One region of the Pseudoduganella sp. R-43 genome, then DNA from elsewhere that is predicted to be linked to it. Evidence: predicted binding sites of a transcription regulator. Region 1 holds the regulator's gene; each other region holds the start of a gene.
The links. Region 1 encodes FNR, which switches genes on or off when oxygen is low (the NO sensors DNR and NnrR bind a similar motif). Its sites were predicted from a motif close to TTGATNNNNATCAA; they were not measured.
Positions count from the first base shown of each region.

Region 1 (6,170 bases):
ATAATTAAAACAGCCCGTACGAAAATTTGCACAATGCGCGTCGATCTTGCCGACCTGAATGCTTTCATTGCCGTTGCACGCGCCCAAGGCTTTCGCGAGGGCGCGCGTGCGATGGGCGTCAGCGCATCCGGCCTCAGCGAAGCGGTGCGCCGCCTGGAAGCCCAGTTGGGAGTGCGGCTGCTGAACCGCACCACACGCAGCGTCACCCCCACTGAAGCGGGCAAGCGCCTGCTGGCGCGCCTCCAGCCCGCCCTGTCCGAAGTGGATGCCGCCCTCGCCGAAGTGAACGGCCTTCGCGACCGGCCAGCCGGAAGGTTGAAGCTGAACGTCCCCATCAGCGCAGCACGACTGATATTGCCGGCCATCGTACCGGCGTTCCTGGCCGCCTATCCCGACATACAACTGGAAATTACTGCAGAAGAAGGCCTCATCGACGTGCTTGCCGCGGGCTGCGACGCAGGCATTCGCTATGACGAGCGCCTTGAGCAGGACATGATCGCGGTACCCATCGGCCCACGGGTACAGCGCTTTGCCGCCGCTGCCGCACCCGCCTACCTCGACAAACGCGGACGGCCCGACCATCCACAACAACTGCTTCTGCACGATTGCTTGCGCATGCGTTTTTCCGGACGCGCAGTGCAACCATGGGAATTCAGGCGCGATGGGGAAACCGTGAAAGTCGATGTCAACGGCCCCTTGCTGGTGGAGCCATCCGGTGCCGTTGAACTGATCGTGGATGCGGCCGAGGCAGGAAGCGGCGTCATCTACCTGTTCGAAGACTGGCTGCGCCCGCACCTGGACAACGGCGCCCTGGAAGCGGTGCTGGAACCCTGGTGGCAATCCTTTACGGGCCCATTCCTCTACTACTCAGGGCGCCGCCTGGTTCCGCCGCCCTTGCGCGCGTTCATAGACTTCGTCAAAAGTGAAAATTGACATAGATCATGTGCCCGAATTTTTTCCAGCGGCACAATTGCGGTTCGACACTACTGGAGAACCCCATGGATTCCATCGTCTTCGGGCCGGACCTCGCACTGGGCATTCCCGTTCTCGACCAGTCGCACCGCATCGTCTTCGACATGCTCGACGCCATGGAAAGCCTGCCCCGTCCCGCCTTTGACGCAGCCTGCCGCGACCTGGCAACTGAATTCATGGAACACCTGCGCGAAGAAAACAGCCTGATGGAGCGCATCGCCTACCCGGCTGCCCAGGCCCACCGCGCAGCCCATGGCTACTTGCTGGAAAAGGTCGCCCGCACCCTGCGCCTGCTGAAGGACGACGAGGAAGCCACGGCACGCGACATCATCCGCACGCTGCCGGACTGGCTCGAAGCCCACATCAACACCATGGACCTTGCGCTCGCAGTTGCGGCTTCCCGGTTAGAGTAATAAAGTGCTTGACTTAGAGTGCACTCTAACTTTTACGATCACCCCATGGAATCGCACCTGAGCATTGACGAAGTCGCCAAACGTACCGGCCTCACGGCCTACACACTCCGCTATTACGAGCGCATCGGGCTGATTGCCCCGGTCAATCGTGCGGCGGGCGGCCAGCGGCGTTACGCGGCCTCGGACCTTGCCTGGATCGAATTCCTGCTGCGTCTGCGAACGACCCATATGCCAATCGGCAAAATGCAGTCATTCGCAAAACTTCGCGGCGCTGGGGACTCGACGGTGCCTGAACGGCGCCGGATGCTAGAAGAGCATATGCAGGACGTGCTCGCCGAAATCGAGGCGATGCAACAATCTGCAGCATCATTGCAGGCCAAGATCGAGTATTACCGCTCCCTGGAGCAGTCCCTGGCGTCGAATCCAACCACCGATGGAGCACATGCCAATGAACACCGAAAGCCGCTACGAGCGCGGGCTCGCAAAACTGCGTGAAGTCGACGGCCAGGCCGGCGACCGCGTCGTTCAAAGCCTGGAAGATATTGCGCCCGATTTCGCCCGCTACCTGATCGAATTCCCCTTTGGCGACATCTATTCGCGCCCGGGGCTTGACCTGAAATCACGCGAGATCGCTGTGGTGGCCGCGCTGACCGCCATGGGCAACGCTGCGCCCCAGCTCAAGGTGCACATCCACGCCGCCCTTAACGTCGGCGTCAGCCGCGAAGAGATCGTGGAGACCATCATGCAGATGGCCGTCTACGCTGGCTTTCCGGCTGCGCTCAACGGCCTGATGGCCGCCAAAGAAGTGTTCGCGCAATAAAAAAGGGGCAGCAAGAGCTGCCCCATACACCCCCTACAGGTGAGAAAACTGGTAAGCCGGTCAGGCGACAGCGAGTTCCTGCGCCATGCCGCCGGACGACATGGCCTCGAGCCTGGCGCGGTCGGTAATGCGCAGATCGCGGTTGCTCAGGACGATCGAGCCATCCTGGCGCAGGCGGGCCAGCTGGCGGCTGACGCTTTCCACGGTCAGGCCCAGGTAGCCGCCGATATCTTCACGCGACATGCGCAACTGGAAGCTGGTCGAAGAGTAGCCGCGCTGGGCGTAACGGCCGGCGAGGTTCAGCAGGAACATGGCCAGCCGCTGTTCGGCACGCATATGACTCAGGAACAGCATCACCGACTGCTCGCGCTGGATTTCGCGGCTCATGGTGCGGTGGAACTGCTGCAGCAGGCCAGGAATCTGCATCACCAGCTCTTGCAGGCGGTTGAAGGGGATCTCGCAGACTTCACTGTCCTCCAGCGCCACGGCATTGCAAGAATGCTGGCCATTGCCGATGGCTTCCATGCCCAGCAGGTCGCCGGCCATGTGGAAACCGCCAATCGTCTGTTCGCCGCGCTGGTTCACCTGCACGGTCTTGAAGTGGCCGAAGCGCACGGCATACAGGCTGTGGAAGCTGTCGCCGGTCTTGTACAGCGGCTCGTCGCGGTTCACGCGGCGGCGGCGGGAAATGATCTGGTCAAGGCGAGCAACATCTTCGTCGGCCAGGCCCTGTGGCAAGCAAAGGCGGTTGAAGCTGCACAGCGAGCATTTGGCTGCGACTGGTGCGCAGGATTTGGTGGCGTTTGCAGGGGTGATTGGGATGACCGGGCTCATTTTGCTGCTCCTTGTTTTCGATGGAAGCAGTATCGCGCCCGGCGTCATTTCCCGGTATCAAGCATCCTGTGCAGTTGCTGTAGTGGTTCCCCTACAGCCGCTCAGATCAGCCCGTGCTCGAGGGCATAACGGGTCAGCTCAGCATTCGTGGACATGCCCATTTTCTCGAGGATGCGGCTGCGATAGGTTGTCACAGTGTTAGGACTGAGGTGTAGTTTTTCCCCTATGCGCACCAGGGACTCGCCCTGGGCAATCAGCTTGAAGACTTCCAGTTCGCGGTTGGAAAGCTCTTCGTGGTCGCCGCTCGCGCCGCCGCCGACCAGGGTTGCCAGTTTTTCAAGCAGCGCCGGGCTGACGTGCTTGCCGCCCGAGGCAGCCTTGCGCACGGCCTCGATCAGGGTCGCCGTCGGCGCATCCTTGGTCAGGTAGCCGGAGGCGCCCGATTTCAGCGCGCGCACCGCGTAAATTTCCTCGGAATAGGTGCTCAGCACCAGCACCGCCATGCGCGGGCATTCGCTGCGCAGGGTCTTCAACAGGTCCAGGCCATTCTTGCCCGGCATCTTGATGTCCACCAGTGCCACGTCGAAACTGCGCTCGGCCACGCGCTGCATCGCTTCCACGGCGTTGCCGGCCTCGCCCTCCACGCTGATGTCGGGCGCCGTGCCCAGCATGAGGCGCACGCCGTTGCGTGCAATCGCATGGTCGTCGACCAGCAAAACGGTGATCCTGTCACCCATTCTTGTCCTCCAAAGGCAGGCGCAGCTGCAGGGTAGTGCCCTGCCCGGCCTTGCCGCTGATATTCAGTTCGCCGGCAAAGCGGCGCGTGCGCTCGTGCATGCCGAACAAGCCCCAGGATTCGCGGTCGGACAAGCCGGCACTCTCGATACCCTTGCCATTGTCTTCCACCCGCAGCACCACGTTTTCGCCGTCAATGTCCACGATGACGCGCGCCTCGCTCGCTTCGGCATGGCGCACCACGTTGGTCAGCGCTTCCTGCGCGACGCGGAACAACATGGTGCTGCGCTCCGCATCGAGCTCCAGCGCCTGCGCCTCCGGCGTGATATTGCAGGTGCATTGCAAGCCGCTGCGCTGCGCCACCTGTTCCGCATACCATTCCAGCGCAGGCCAGATGCCCAGCTGGTCCAACACGCTTGGACGCAGGTCGGTAATCACGCGGCGCACGGTCTCTATCGCATCTTGCGCCAGCTTGGCCGCATCCTTCAACAGTGGGTCCGATTGCTCGCCGCCGCGCTCGATGGCGACCGAGATATAGGCCTTGATGCCGGTCAGCAGGCCGCCCAGTTCATCATGGATTTCCTGGGCGATGCGGGTGCGTTCGTGTTCCTTCAGTTTTTCCTGGTACGCGGCCAGTTCACGCAGCTCTTTCTGCGACTGCCGCAGCACCTGTTCAGCCAGTTGTTTCTCGTCGATCAGGCGCTGCTCGCGCAGCAGGCGGTCGATGGCACCAGCCAGGAAGTCGAGGTAGCGGCCGTCGCTGTCCTTCACCAGGTAGTCGCGCGCGCCGCGGCGCATCGCTTCTGCCGCCACGGTGGCACTGTCGGCGCCGGTCAGCATCATCACCGGGATATTTGGCTGAGGCTCGCCGCGGTCTGCCGCAAGGCGGGCTAGGAATTCAAGCCCGGTCAGGTCGGGCAAGTGATAATCGAGCAGGATGCAGTCGGGCTCTTCGCGCAAGGCGATATCCAGGCCTTCCTGGCCGCTTTCCGCTTCCAGCAATTCGCAGTTGAAGCCCGGCGCCTGCGCAAAGGCGCGGCGGCAGGCGATACGGTCAACGATATCGTCTTCGACGATAAGGACCCTTACCCTGTTCATGGCAGCTCGCTGATGGTCCAGTACAGGTTGATGGAGCGGACCACCTCCACGAACTGGCGGTAGTCCACCGGCTTGGTCATGTAGCCGGCGACGCCCAGGTCGAAGCTGCGCATCTTGTCCTGCTGTTCTTCCGACGTGGTCAGGACGATGACCGGGATGCGGCGCAGCAGCGGGTCCTGCTTGACGTTCTGCAGGAACTCGATGCCGTTCATGATCGGCATGTTCAGGTCCAGCAGGATGATGCATGGCTGTTCGTTGCCCGGCTCGCGCAGGTATTCCAGCGCGGCCTCGCCGTTTTCCGTCGCCACGACACGGTTGCTGACATGGACTTCCTTCAGCGCGCGCAGGATGGTCATCACGTCGACCTGGTCGTCTTCCACCAGCAGGATCGGCTTGCTCGTATTATTCATGCGTTATTCTTTCTTTTCTTTGGCAGGGTGAAATAGAAGGTCGTGCCCTTGCCCAGCTCGGACTCCAGCCACACCCTGCCCTGGTACATTTCCACAATTTTTTTCACCAGCGCCAGGCCGACACCCGTGCTTTCAACCCGGTCGCGCGGCGCCAGCGTCTGGAACAGCTGGAAAATCCGTTCAAAATGACGCTCGGCGATGCCGGGGCCGTTGTCGCGAACGTGGAAGCGCCACTGGCTGCCTTCGTCGGCCCAGCCCACTTCGATTTCGCCGTCCGGCTTGTCCATGTACTTGACCGCGTTCGACACCAGGTTGTGGAACAACTGCTGGATGCGGGTCGGTTCGCCGGCAACCGTCGGCATGCCGGGCATCACGGTAACCTTGATATGCGCCGGAACTGCCAGCAGGTCGACCACCTCGGCCACCAGCTGGTCGAGCTGCACCGGCACCACGGCTTCCCTGATGCGTCCCACGCGCGAATACTGCAGGATGCCGTCGATCAGGGCACCCATGCGGTGGACCCGGTTGATCAGGAGCCGCATGTGCTCCTTGCCTTCTTCATTGAACTTGTCGGCGTAATCATGCGCCAGCCAGTCGGCCAGCGAGCCGATGCCGCGCAGCGGCGCTTTCAGGTCGTGCGATACGACGTAGGCAAAGTTGGTCAGTTCTTCGTTGGCGCTGGTGAGCTCCTGCAGCAGTTGCTGCGCCTTTTCTTCGGCGTGCTTGCGCTCGGTGATGTCGCGCACCAGTCCAGTGAACATGCGGCGCCCGCCCAGCCACATTTCCGTGACGGCCAGGTCCATCGGGAAAATACTGCCGTCGCGGCGCAGGCCCTGCACCTCACGGCCCTTGCCGATGATGCGCTTTTCGCCGGTGGTCATGTAATGC
Region 1 covers NZ_CP183988.1:3,584,915-3,591,084, reverse strand. Annotated here, with positions in the region: gene ACN9M3_RS16425 (LysR substrate-binding domain-containing protein) at 34-933, shown strand; gene ACN9M3_RS16420 (bacteriohemerythrin) at 999-1,385, shown strand; gene ACN9M3_RS16415 (MerR family transcriptional regulator) at 1,431-1,880, shown strand; gene ACN9M3_RS16410 (carboxymuconolactone decarboxylase family protein) at 1,834-2,205, shown strand; gene fnr (fumarate/nitrate reduction transcriptional regulator Fnr) at 2,266-3,039, opposite strand; gene ACN9M3_RS16400 (response regulator) at 3,141-3,776, opposite strand; gene ACN9M3_RS16395 (response regulator) at 3,769-4,872, opposite strand; gene ACN9M3_RS16390 (response regulator) at 4,869-5,282, opposite strand; gene ACN9M3_RS16385 (sensor histidine kinase) at 5,279-6,170, opposite strand, start outside.

Region 2 (6,170 bases), 2.2 Mb from region 1:
GCCATCGCCAGCCTGGCCGAATGGCGCGACGAGGAAGACCCTTCGCACCTGCGCCGCATCCAGCACATCGTGCTGGCGCTGGCGCGCCAGTTGCAGGGCAACCCGCGTTTTGCCAATGAACTGGTGGAGGCCCATATCCCGCTGCTGTTCAAGGCAGCCCCGCTGCACGATATCGGCAAGGTGCGCATTCCCGATGCGATCCTGCTCAAGCCGGGCCGCCTGACGCCGGAAGAATTCGAGATCATGAAGCTGCACACGGTGCACGGCCGCGATGCCATCGCCGGGGTGGAGCGCGAGCTGGGCTTCTCCAACGCCTTCCTGCGCTTCGCGCGCGAGATCACCTACAGCCACCAGGAGCGCTACGATGGCTCCGGCTATCCGCAAGGCCTGGCTGGCGATGCCATTCCGGTAGCGGCGCGCCTGGTCGCGGTGGCCGATGTCTATGATGCGCTGGTATCCGAGCGCGTATACCGTCCGGCCTTTACCCACGAAACTGCCATCGAACTGATCCGCCAGGGCAGCGGCGAGCAATTCGACCCGGATGTGGTCGATGCGCTGCTGGCCGCCGAGGAACAGGTCAGGGAAATTGCGCTGCGATACCAGGATGCGACAGGGTAACAACGGCTGACCGTTTCCCTGGCGTATGAGGGATTTCACTATGCTATAGTCGTCTCCATAGTCCCGTCGGAGCAAGCATGCGCATACACGGATACCTGGCCTTTATTGTCGGTATTTGCGTTACCGTGTGGGTCTGCATGTTCGTGATGAATGTGCAGGACCGCCAGACCAATGAAGCCTTCCAGCGCGACACGCAAAAAATTGCGCGCGACACCCAGCTTCGCTTGCAAACCTACTTCGACATGCTGCTTAGCATTAAGGGCGTGTTCGCGGTGAAGGACGATGTCTCGCGCGTGGAATTCAGCCGCTATGTGCGCGAGCTGGACCTCAAGCGCCGCTATCCCGGCTTCCAGGCCATCCAGTTCGTGCGGCGCGTGCCATCCAGCCAACTGGATGCCTATGCGGTACGCATCCGTGCTGATGACAGCCTGCAAAGCGGCGGCTATCCCGACTACAAGGTGCATCCGGCTTCGGTGCGGCAGGAGCACTTCCTGATCGAATACAACGAGCCGATGAGGGGCAATGAAAACGCCTTCGGCCTGGACCTGGCCGCACTGCCTCCGCATTACAAGGCCCTGCAGCTGGGCAAGGCCACCGGCCGCGTGGTGGCCACCGAACGCATCACCCTGGTGCAGGACGCCAGCGGCCAGCCCGGCTTCGTTGCGCGCGCACCGATCTACCGCCGTGGCGCCTCGCTGTTGACGGAGCAGGAGCGCGACGCAGCGCTGGTGGGCTTTGTCGCCATTGTTTTCCGTGTCAACGACCTGATGTCGGAAACGATCGACAGTCCGATGCTGCAGCACCTTTATGTCAGCATCAACGATGCGGGCTACATCAACGACGGCGGCAAGATGCCGGCCACGGTCGACAACCTGATGTTCAACAGCTTCGGCAAGCTAGGTTCGGGCGAGCGCATGCCGGCGCTGCCAGGCCTGACCAGCAACATCCCTCTCGATGTCGGCGAGCGGCGCTGGATCATGAAATTCGAAGGCCATGCGAGCGAGCGTTATAGCCGCGACTTGAGGCTGATCACGGTGATCGGCCTGGCCGGCTTTATCATCAGTGCCCTGATCGGCGCGCAGATCATGACATTGCAGCGGCGCCGCGCGCTGGCGCAAAAGCTGCGCGTCACTGCCGACGAATTGCGTGCGTTGCAGGATAGCGCCATTGTCGGCATCGGCTTGTTCGCCAACGGGCTGATCGTGCGCTGCAACCGCGGGCTGGAAGAGATGATGGGTTACCAGCCGGGCCAGTTGGCGGGCCGCTCCTGCAATATGCTGACGGGCGGGCTGAGCGATCCCTTTGCCTGCGTGGCCGATGGCACGCCGATGCATTTCGAGCTGGAGCTGGCCAGCTCCAGCGGCCGGCGCCTGTGGTGCATGGTGAACGGACGCATGCTGGACGAGAATGAGCCGCGCAAAGGCTGCGTCTGGGTCATTATCGATATCACGGAGCGCAAGCAGACCGAGGCAGCGCTGGTCGACACCAAGCATGGCCTGGAGCGCAGCCTGAATGAGCTGGCACTGCAAAAGTCTAACGTGGAAATGGCGCACAAGGATCTGTCGGCCGTGCTGCTGACGTTGAAACAGGCGCAGGCCAACCTGATCACGTCCGAGAAAATGGCATCGCTGGGCGCGCTGGTAGCAGGCATTGCGCACGAACTGAATACGCCGATCGGCAACAGCCTGCTGACCGCGACGGCCTTGAGCGACATGTGCAAGGAGTTTGAGCGCCAGCTCTCCGAGGGCGGCATCAAGCGCTCGGCCCTCGATACGCATCTGAAGGATGCGCGTATGGCGTGCTCGATCATCACCAACTCCCTGACGCGGGCGGCTGACCTGATCCACTCCTTCAAGCAGGTGGCGGTCGACCAGACCTCCGACAAACGGCGTTCGTTCAACCTGCATGGCGTGGTGCACGACACGCTGGCGACTTATTCCGCCCAGCTGCGCCGTGCCAACTGCGAAGTGAAGGTGTGGATGCCGGAGACGCTCAACTTCATGTCCTACCCCGGCAGCGTGGGCCAGGTGCTGAGCAACCTGATCCAGAACGCCATCATGCATGCCTTCGAGGGCCGGGAGTCCGGGCATATCACCATCAGCGCCGTCGAGATGGACGAGGATAATGTCGAACTGCGCTTTGCCGATGACGGCAATGGCATGAGTGCACGCACGCTGCGCCAGGTGTACGATCCCTTCTTCACCACCAAGATGGGGCAGGGCGGGTCAGGGCTCGGCATGAACATCGTCTACAACCTCGTTACCGGCGTCTTGCGCGGGACCATCCACGTTGAATCCGAGCCTGGAAAAGGCACTACCGTGATCATGACCTTGCCGCGCCAGGTTCCCGCGAAGGAGGAACTGGCGGAAACCGACCTGCTTCACGCGCAGTAGTCGGGCAAAGCCAGAAGTCAGGTGCGCAAGCCTTCCAGGATTTTCAATGCAGCACGCTCCGCTTCGCCTTCGGCGGCATGCTGGTCCAGAAAGGTCTGGTCTGCCGACACGCGTCGCTTCGGATAGATATGGGTCATATGCATCGGGTTCGCGGAAGGGGCGAAGATGGAGACGTAGGCGCCCCATTGCTCCGTGCCTTCAAGCAGTTCGCCGGTGTACTCAATCTCGTAGTCATCAACGCTTTTGGTAGGCATCGTCATTCCAGGATCAGCGCAGGAACTTGCCGGCTTTGGCTTCGAGGAGCCGAACCAGTTCGGCCTGCATGTATTCGTAGTCGTCAGGAATGTCGAGGCAAATCACGCGCTTCCCGTTCAGGTGCGCCCTGAAATCGCGGGAGAGGCGGTTGCGGTGAGTCTTCTCCATCACGAAGATGATGTTGGCCCACGCGATCTGCTCGCTCGACAGGGGGACGTCGGCGTCATTGCCCAGGCCTGCGGAATCGGTCTCCACATCGGGCCAGCTCGCGAATACATGCTCCGCTGTCGGGCTGCGCAAGCGATTTTGCGTGCAGATGAAGAGTGCTCGTTTCATGGTATAGGCGAATTTTGCACGAATCTTATCAAATTTAAACCAGATCAAGGAAATCAAAAATCAGCGCCGTCAAGTCGCTGTTCACTACATTTAGTGTGTAATATCCATCGAAACACAACATGTAGTTTAAGAGAATAATGAACCCTGCCCGCAAGACTACCGTGGACGTGGAGTCCTCGATCAATGAATACCTCCAGCAGCTCGACTGGCGGGTGAACGCCAATGCCAACCAGGGCTATTCGCTGGGCGGCATGATCCTCAACATTTCCGGCAAGATGGTCGCCAACTACTGGCTCGACCACGTCTACCCGCGCACGGTCGGCGAAGCGCATCGCAATGCCGATATCCACATCCATGACCTCGACATGCTGGCCGGGTATTGCGCCGGCTGGTCGTTGCGCACGCTGCTGAACGAAGGCCTGAACGGTGTGCCGGGAAAGGTGGAATCGGCGCCGCCGAAGCACCTCTCCAGCGCCGCCGGCCAGATCGTGAACTTCCTTGGCACCTTGCAGAACGAATGGGCCGGTGCCCAGGCTTTCAGCTCCTTCGACACCTATATGGCGCCCTACGTCCGCAAGGATAGGCTGGGCTATGAACAGGTACTGCAGACCATGCAGGAACTGGTCTACAACCTGAACGTCCCCTCGCGCTGGGGCACGCAAACGCCTTTCACCAACCTCACTTTCGACTGGACCTGTCCGGAAGACTTGCAGGAGCAGGTGCCGGTGATCGCCGGCGAAGAGATGCCGTTTACCTACGGCGACCTGCAGGCCGAGACGGACATGATCAACCGCGCCTACATCGAAGTGATGATGCGCGGCGACGCCAAAGGCCGCGCCTTCACCTTCCCGATCCCGACCTACAACATCACGCCGGACTTCGACTGGCACAGCCCGAATGCCGACCTGCTATTCGAAATGACTGCCCGCTATGGCTTGCCTTACTTCCAGAACTTCGTGAACTCGGAACTCAAGCCGAACATGATCCGCTCCATGTGCTGCCGCCTGCAACTCGACCTGCGCGAACTGCTCAAGCGGGGCAACGGCCTGTTTGGCTCGGCCGAACAAACCGGCTCGCTGGGCGTGGTCACGTTGAACTGCGCCCGCCTTGGCTACCTGTATGCAGGCGACGAGGCGGCGCTGTTTGCACGCGTGGACGAACTGCTTGAACTGGGCAAGACCAGCCTGGAGATCAAGCGCCAGGTGATCCAGCGCCTGATGGATGGCGGCCTGTTCCCCTATACCAAGCGTTACCTCGGCACGCTGCGCAACCATTTCTCCACGCTTGGCGTGAATGGCATGAACGAAATGCTGCGCAACTTCAGCGGCGACACGGAAGACATCACCACCGAAGCCGGGGCCGCGCTGGCGATACGCCTGCTCGATCACATCCGCGCCCGCATGCTGGAGTTCCAGGAAGAGACAGGGCATATGTACAACCTCGAGGCTACGCCGGCCGAAGGCACAACCTACCGCTTTGCCAAGGAGGACCGTGCCCGCATGCCGTCGATCCTGCAGGCAGGCACGCCGGAAATGCCTTACTACACCAACTCTTCGCAGCTCCCGGTGGGCTTCACCGATGACCCGTTCGAAGCGCTGGAGCGGCAGGACGAGCTGCAACGGAAATACACAGGCGGCACCGTGCTGCACCTGTACATGACCGAGCAGGTATCCAGCGCCGATGCCTGCCGCCACCTGGTGCAGCGCGCACTGACGCACTTCCGCCTGCCGTACATCACGGTGACGCCGACGTTCTCGATCTGTCCGAAACACGGCTACTTGAGCGGCAAGCACGAATTCTGTCCGAAATGCGATGAGGACATCCTTGCGCGCAAGACGCGCGAACTTTCACTTGACTAAGGAGATAGGCATGACCGCCAAGCAGCCAAACCAGGAAATCGCCCTCACCGACGCAGAGCGCCAGCCTTGCGAAATCTGGACGCGTGTAATGGGGTATCACCGCCCGTACTCGTCCTTCAACGTTGGCAAGAAGGGGGAATTCAATGAGCGCACTTATTTCGTCGAGCGCCGGAACAATGGCTGACAGGGAGCTCAAGGTCGGCGGCTACGCCAGGTTTACCTCGACCGACTATCCCGGCGAGCTGGCAGCCGTTGTGTTCGTCCAGGGCTGTCCCTGGCGCTGCGGGTACTGCCACAACCCGCACTTGCAGCCCAGGGACGTTGCGCCGGCGATCGCCTGGCGCGACATGCTCGCTTTTCTCGCCGGCAGGGCAGGGCTCCTTGACGCCGTGGTGTTTTCCGGCGGCGAGCCGACCCTCGATCCGGCGCTGGAAGACGCGATGCGCAGCGTGAAAGCGCTCGGCTTCAAGGTGGGCTTGCACACCGCAGGCATCTACCCTGAGCGCCTGAAGCAGGTGCTTCCGCTGACGGACTGGGTAGGCCTCGACATCAAGACCTCATTCGAGGCCTACGATGAAATCACTGGCGTCAGCGGCAGCGCGCAAGCAGCGCGCACCGCCGCCCGCATTGTCATTGAGAGCGGCGTTCCGTACGAATTCAGGACCACGATCCATCCCAAGCTGACTACACCCCGGCACCTGGCCGCGTT
Region 2 covers NZ_CP183988.1:5,739,478-5,745,647, reverse strand. Annotated here, with positions in the region: gene ACN9M3_RS26220 (HD-GYP domain-containing protein) at 1-618, shown strand, start outside; gene ACN9M3_RS26215 (CHASE domain-containing protein) at 696-3,011, shown strand; gene ACN9M3_RS26210 (hypothetical protein) at 3,029-3,265, opposite strand; gene ACN9M3_RS26205 (low molecular weight protein tyrosine phosphatase family protein) at 3,279-3,602, opposite strand; gene ACN9M3_RS26200 (ribonucleoside triphosphate reductase) at 3,740-5,461, shown strand; gene nrdD (anaerobic ribonucleoside-triphosphate reductase) at 5,472-5,645, shown strand; gene ACN9M3_RS26190 (anaerobic ribonucleoside-triphosphate reductase activating protein) at 5,605-6,170, shown strand, end outside.
Region 2: the regulator FNR is predicted to act here: its motif matches at 3,637-3,650, upstream of ACN9M3_RS26200 (ribonucleoside triphosphate reductase).

Region 3 (6,170 bases), 1.3 Mb from region 1:
CGGTGTCGCACAGGTCCAGGTAGGCCAGGGCGACCTGACCGACCAGGCTGGCGCGCGCGGCGTTGCGCGCAGCGTCGGTCGCCAGGTAGGCTTGCAGCGCTGCTTCGCTGAGGTTGCGCACGCGGCCCCAGAAATCGAACTCCCAGCTCGCCAGGCCAACTCCGGCCTGGTATTGGCTGGCATGCAGCGGCCGGCGTGTGAGGTTCAAGTCGGCCGGCACGCGCGAACGATCGGCGCCGGCTTGGGCCGCCACTGCCGGCAGTTGGGCGGACGCTTCAATGCCATAGGCGGCACGCGCCTGCGCCACGCGGCTGACGGCGATGCGCAAGTCGCGGTTGTCCTGAAGCGCTTGCGCGATCAGCGCCTGCAGTTGCGGGTCGCGGAAGAAGTTGCGCCAGTCGCTTTCCAGCGCCGCGCCGCCGGCTGGTGCGAACGGTGGATACTGTGCAGGAACTGGCAGCGCCGGCTGCTGGTAGCCGGGCGCCAGGCTGGTGCAGGCGCCGAGCGAGGCTGCCAGCAGTAGCGGCAGGGAGCGGAAGGGAAGTCGTGGCATCGCAGCTTCAGTCCAGGATGTGGTAGCCGGCGTCGACGTACAGCGTGTCGCCGGTGATGGCGCGCGCGGCGTCGCTGACCAGGAAGGCGCATAGCGCACCGACGTCGTCCACCGTGACCTTGTGATGTAGCGGCGCGCGGCGCTCCGCGTTCGCCAGCAAGGCGTCAAAGCCCGGGATGCCGGAAGCGGCACGTGTAGCCAACGGGCCGGGCGAGACGGCGTTGACGCGGATGCCGTGCGGGCCCAGCTCTGAGGCGAGGTAGCGTACGCTCGACTCCAGCGCAGCCTTGACGGGGCCCATCACGCCATAGCTGGCGACCACTTCCTCCGCCCCCAGGTAGCTCATGGTCAGCAGGCTGCCGCCGTCCTTCATCAGCGGTTCGGCCAGGCGCGCCAGGCGCAGGAATGAATGGCAGGAGATGTCCATGGCGCGCGCAAAGCCGGCTGCCGAGCTGTCCACCACGCGTCCCTGCAGGTCGGCGCCTGGCGCATAGGCGATTGAATGCAGGACGAAGTCGAGCTTGCCCCATTGGGAATCGATGGCATCGAACAGGGCTTCCATCTGCTGCGGCTGTTCCACGTCGAGCGGCAGGCGGAGCGGCGCATCCAGTTCCTGCGCCAGCGGTTCGACGTGCGGCCGTGCCTTGTCGTTAAGCCAGGTGATCGCCAGCGTGGCCCCGGCCTCGCGCAATGCGCGTGCGCAGCCCCAGGCAATGCTGTCGCGGTTGGCGATGCCGACTACCAGTCCTTTTTTTCCGTCCAGTGAAAGGCGCATCTTACTTCTCCATCACGTAGTTGCCGGGCGCATCGGCTCCAGCCGGAGCCAGCGCCGGCGGCGCCACGCGCGGCCCCGAACGCGCGGCCAGCCAGCTTTGCCAGGCGGGCCACCACGAGCCTTGCTCCTGGCGCGCCACGGCCAGCCATTCGTCCGGCGACAGGTGGTGTGCACTGGCCGCGTGGGTATGGATCTGGTATTGGCGATGCGGCGAACCGGGTGGGCTCACGATGCCGGTGTTATGCCCGCCACTGCACAGCACGAAGGTGATTTCACCGCGGCTCAGCGCGTGGAATTTGTAGACCGAACGCCAGGGCGCCACGTGGTCGGACTGGGTGGCCACCATGAATGCCGGCAGCGCGACGTCGCCCAGCGCAACCGGCTTGCCCTGTACGGAATAGCGGCCGGCGGCCAGGTCGTTGTCGAGGAACAGGCGGCGCAGGTATTGCGAATGCATGCGCGCCGGCATGCGGGTGGCGTCCGCGTTCCAGGCCATCAGGTCGTTGGGGAATTCTTCCTCGCCGAGCAGGTAGCGGCGCACCATGCGCGACCACAGCAAGTCGTTGGCGCGCAGCAGCTGGAAAGCGCCCGCCATTTGTTCCGCACGCAGCACGCCGCGCTGCTGCATTTGCGCCTCCAGCACGCCAAGCTGGCTGTCGTCGATGAACAGGCCCAGTTCGCCCGGCTCCGTGAAGTCGGTCTGGGCGGTCAGCAAGGTCAGGGAAGCCAGCCGGTGGTCTTGCTCACGCGCCAGGTTGCAGCCGCCCTGTTCGATGGTGGCGCGCAGTACTTCCGGATTGGTCCAGAACTGGTTGGCGGGCGAATACACATCGAGCAGGTTGCGGGCTGCAAAGCCGACTTGCGACTGATGATGCTCCGATACGCCCCAGACATCGCTGCTGGCAGCCTTCCACCATTGTTCGGTTTGCAGGAAGGCCTGGTGCCAGGTATTGAACGGCCATTGCTGCCACTCGGGCGCAGCGAAGCGCCGTTCGCTTGCCAACGGCGCTGGCGCGTGACCGCGCGCGCTTTCCAGTGTGTAGCGCGCCAAGGCGCAGGACTGGCGCAGGGCAAGCTGTCCCAGTTCGGCGCACTTGCCGGGCGAGACGGCAAGGTGCAGTGCCCAATCCGTTGCCGCCAGCAAGGCGGATGCGATCGACAAGGAGGAGCTGGCGCTGGCCAGGCTGGCATGCACCTGCTGGTCCAGCTGTTCATAGGCTGTGCGTGGGGCGTGGGAGCTAACTGGCATGGGCGGTTCCATCGTTTTGGGCCGGGATCGGATATTGCGCTTCACTTTAGGGAGTGAAGTGCGATCTTTCCTTGATCTGGATCAAAACGAGAACGAACGTGCTAAACCATTGCCTGTCACGCCCGGAAATGGAGTGCGCAGCATCGTGATAGAATTTGCAAGATCGTCAACTCGACCGGCGATTCAAGTTGGGCTGCGCAATGCTCCACGCTGCGAAGCTCCCCACAATTCAGGCATTTGAACAATGAATCGAGCAGTTTCGGAAGAACTTCAACGCATCGGGGTCTCACAAGCGCAGGCTGAATCCATCGCCGACGATCTCTCCGGGAACGACGCCCGTACCTTGCTATCTGAATTGCTGCAACGCGGGCTCTGGAGCCTGGTCATTGACGAATCAAGTCCCTCGAAGTTGCCAGTGCTTGGCGGCGATGCCGTCAGGCGACTCCTGGACAAGGGCGTCGACATGGACGACTTGATGGATGTCGTCCGCGAGACCCAGGTAGACATGATCTACAGTGTAGCCAACCTGATCGACTGGCCGACATACGAACTCGAGCTTGAAGAGCCGTCTGGATTGACGATGTTCGTCGGTCTTCAGGAATCCGGCGAAAATGCGCTTCCGATCCATGACCTGCACTCCTGCCTCATGAGTCGTGACCCTTCCGGCCGGCATGGCGAGCCGCGAGCGATTGAGGTCCGTCAATTCCAGAAACTCGGTGAGGATGAACAAGAAAACATCCTGGATTTGCTGCAGGAGCGGAAGCTTTCGGCCGCAGCTTTGCTCTGGAAAAAATGCATAGGAGGGGAATTGAAGGAATGTATGAAGGCGGTTCAAGTATTACACGAGCAGCTCACATAAGCGACCGCTATCCCGACGACGACTTCTATGCGTTCGGGCTGTACACCACCGACACGGCTTCCTATTGTGGCGCGGTTGCTTGCTCTGAGCAGGGGCTCGAGTCGGCCGCGGACAACTACGCTGAACACTATGGCTCGAATTTTGAGCTGCACCGCGAGTCACTGCGTTGGAGCATCGGCGACTCGCCATTCTTCGATGAGGGCCTCGACATGATGCCGCTCACGAATGAACTTCGCGCTCTGGAGCCCGATCCATACTCAGACGGTGACGAAAGCGAGATCGAGGCGTCGCGTGAGCGTTTCTTCGCGGCTGCCTTCGCTGCCATCAAGGAGCTTGACGACGAAGGCATCTTTGGCACAGGCCAAGTGCGTGAAAGAGTCATTCTCAGTGTATGGCTGCATGACGAGAGTCACGCAATGATGTTGGACGCCGCAGCAAAACTCAACTGGCGGCCTTCGGTGGAACGGTATTCGGCCGAACTCGAGGCCGGCCTGGATGCTTTCAATAAATGGCTGAAACGTCCGATTCCGCAATCGCAGCGTTGAACGGCAATACTTACGTGATATTTGGAGAGTTTTTACTTGCATTGCGCAAGCTATGATGTTCACGATCTGGCCTCTGCGAGGCGCCAACGCTTCAACGATTGAAGGGCTGGCATAGGCGGCCCTTTTTTTCTTCTATGATCAAAGAACAACACGCAACTAACGTTGACCTTGGCGGCTTGCTGTCGGTCCTCGGCAAGCATCTCTATTCCACGCCCCTGGTGGCGGTGCGGGAGTTGATCCAGAATGCCCACGACTCCATCACGCGCCGACGCATCGAATGCCCGGATTGGCAGGAGACCGGGAAGCTGAAGCTCGACGGCGACAAGCTCAATGGGGTGCTGCGAATCACCGACAACGGTTCCGGCTTGTCGGAACATGAAATCCACGCATTTCTCGCCACCGTCGGCGCGGGCTACACGCGCACCTTGCGCACGCAAAGCGATGCCCTGATCGGCATGTTCGGCCTCGGATTCCTGTCTGCTTTCGTCGTGGCTGAGCAGGTCACGGTCACGACCACTTCTTACCAGGAGCCCGGCCAGGCCTGGCGCTACCAGTCGCAGAATGGAGAATCCTACACGGTCGAACCGGTACCGAACGACGGCCTTGTCGGAACCTGCATTGAGCTGAAGCTGCGCCCGGCGCACCGTTACCTGGCCAGCGCGTCCAGCCTGGAACGCTTGCTGGGGCATTACTGCGCCTTGCTCCCGGAGCCAGTCTATTGCGGCGATGTCCGCATCAACGAAATTACACCGCCATGGCGCCAGGCGGAGGGCAATGTAGTGGAGCACCCGCTGCAGCAGCGCAAGCGCAGCCTGGCCTTTGCGGCCCGGTTCGAGCAGCAATTCGAACCCATTTGCACGATTCCGGTGAAGACCTCCGCCAGCGATGTGCGCGGCATTCTCTGGATCCAGGACGGCGCGACTTACAGCAGCAGCGACAACCGCAACCTGAAGGTATTCGTGCGCGGCATGCTGCTTGACGATGATGCCCGCGACCTGCTGCCGCGCTGGGCGGGCTTTGTTGGCGGTGTCATCGAGTCACAGGACCTTACGCCAACTGCGAGCCGCGAAGACCTGCAGCGCGACGCCCATTACGGATTCGCCCAGGCAGACCTTCTCGATTCGCTGGTGAAGGGGCTGGCCGAAATCGCGGCCGGACAGCCGGCGGCATGGCGCCGCATACTGACCCGTCACAATGAGGCACTGATGGCGGCGGCACTGTGCAATGATGATCTGTTCACCTTGCTGTTGGACGCAGTGCGTATTCCAACGTCGCGTGGCGACCTGTCCTTGTCGGAGCTGCAGGGGCATGGCCCGATCCACGTCAGCCTCGGCGACAGCGGCGGTTTCGAAGACATGGTGTGCCGGGCCATGCATATCCCGGTGGTGAAAGGCGATCGCTACGCCGTACACAGCTTCCTGCGCCGCTGGGCGCAGCAGTGTGGCGGGAAGCTGGTTGAAATCGGCACCGAAAAAGGCAACCGGCAGCTGTTTGCCGAGGCCGAGCTGCCGGACCACCACACCGAGTGGCTGAAACGGCACCTGGGCAACGGCGAACTGCTGGTGCCTGCACGCTTCATGCCCGCGCACCTGCCGCTGGTTGTTGTCCCGGACCGGGATGCCGAATTGAAGGAAAGGCTGGAGTCGGACGAGTTAGACCAGCGCATCGCCCAATCGGCGCTGCAACTGGTGCGCCAGTTCACCAGCAATATTGACGGCGAGATCAAGGCCCGGCTGTACATCAACCTCGAAAACCCGGCCATTACCAGCCTGCTGAACGCGTATCGCGAACAGGGTGAAACGGCCGGCTGCCTGCATGCGCTGAAGCTGCTGCGCTCGATGAAGATCGTCATGATGGCCGGCGATACGAGCAAGCTCCCTGCAACGGAAGGCCTGACCGGCGCCTTGCATGACATCAGCCAGCTTGTACAGGTATTGACCCGGTCTCAAGCAACAACTGAATAGCAAGGAATCAAATGGATATCTGGAAGTGGGTTTTCGACACGCAGCGCGACCTCGAGGAGGCCGGCAACTACCGTCTGGCGGAGCTCATTAACGAGATCCCGAGCAACGCGAGCGAGGGAAGGCTCGAACTCGCGCAAGCTGCGCTGCCGGAAGCGCTGGCGGCCGCACGGGCAGCGCGCCTGCCATGGCTCGAAGTGTACTTTCGCCACTGGACGATCAATCCAC
Region 3 covers NZ_CP183988.1:4,934,809-4,940,978, reverse strand. Annotated here, with positions in the region: gene ACN9M3_RS22415 (efflux transporter outer membrane subunit) at 1-553, opposite strand, end outside; gene fabI (enoyl-ACP reductase FabI) at 561-1,328, opposite strand; gene ACN9M3_RS22405 (PHA/PHB synthase family protein) at 1,330-2,577, opposite strand; gene ACN9M3_RS22400 (hypothetical protein) at 2,822-3,436, shown strand; gene ACN9M3_RS22395 (DUF4303 domain-containing protein) at 3,394-3,981, shown strand; gene ACN9M3_RS22390 (ATP-binding protein) at 4,116-5,945, shown strand; gene ACN9M3_RS22385 (hypothetical protein) at 5,957-6,170, shown strand, end outside.
Region 3: the regulator FNR is predicted to act here: its motif matches at 2,649-2,662, upstream of ACN9M3_RS22405 (PHA/PHB synthase family protein).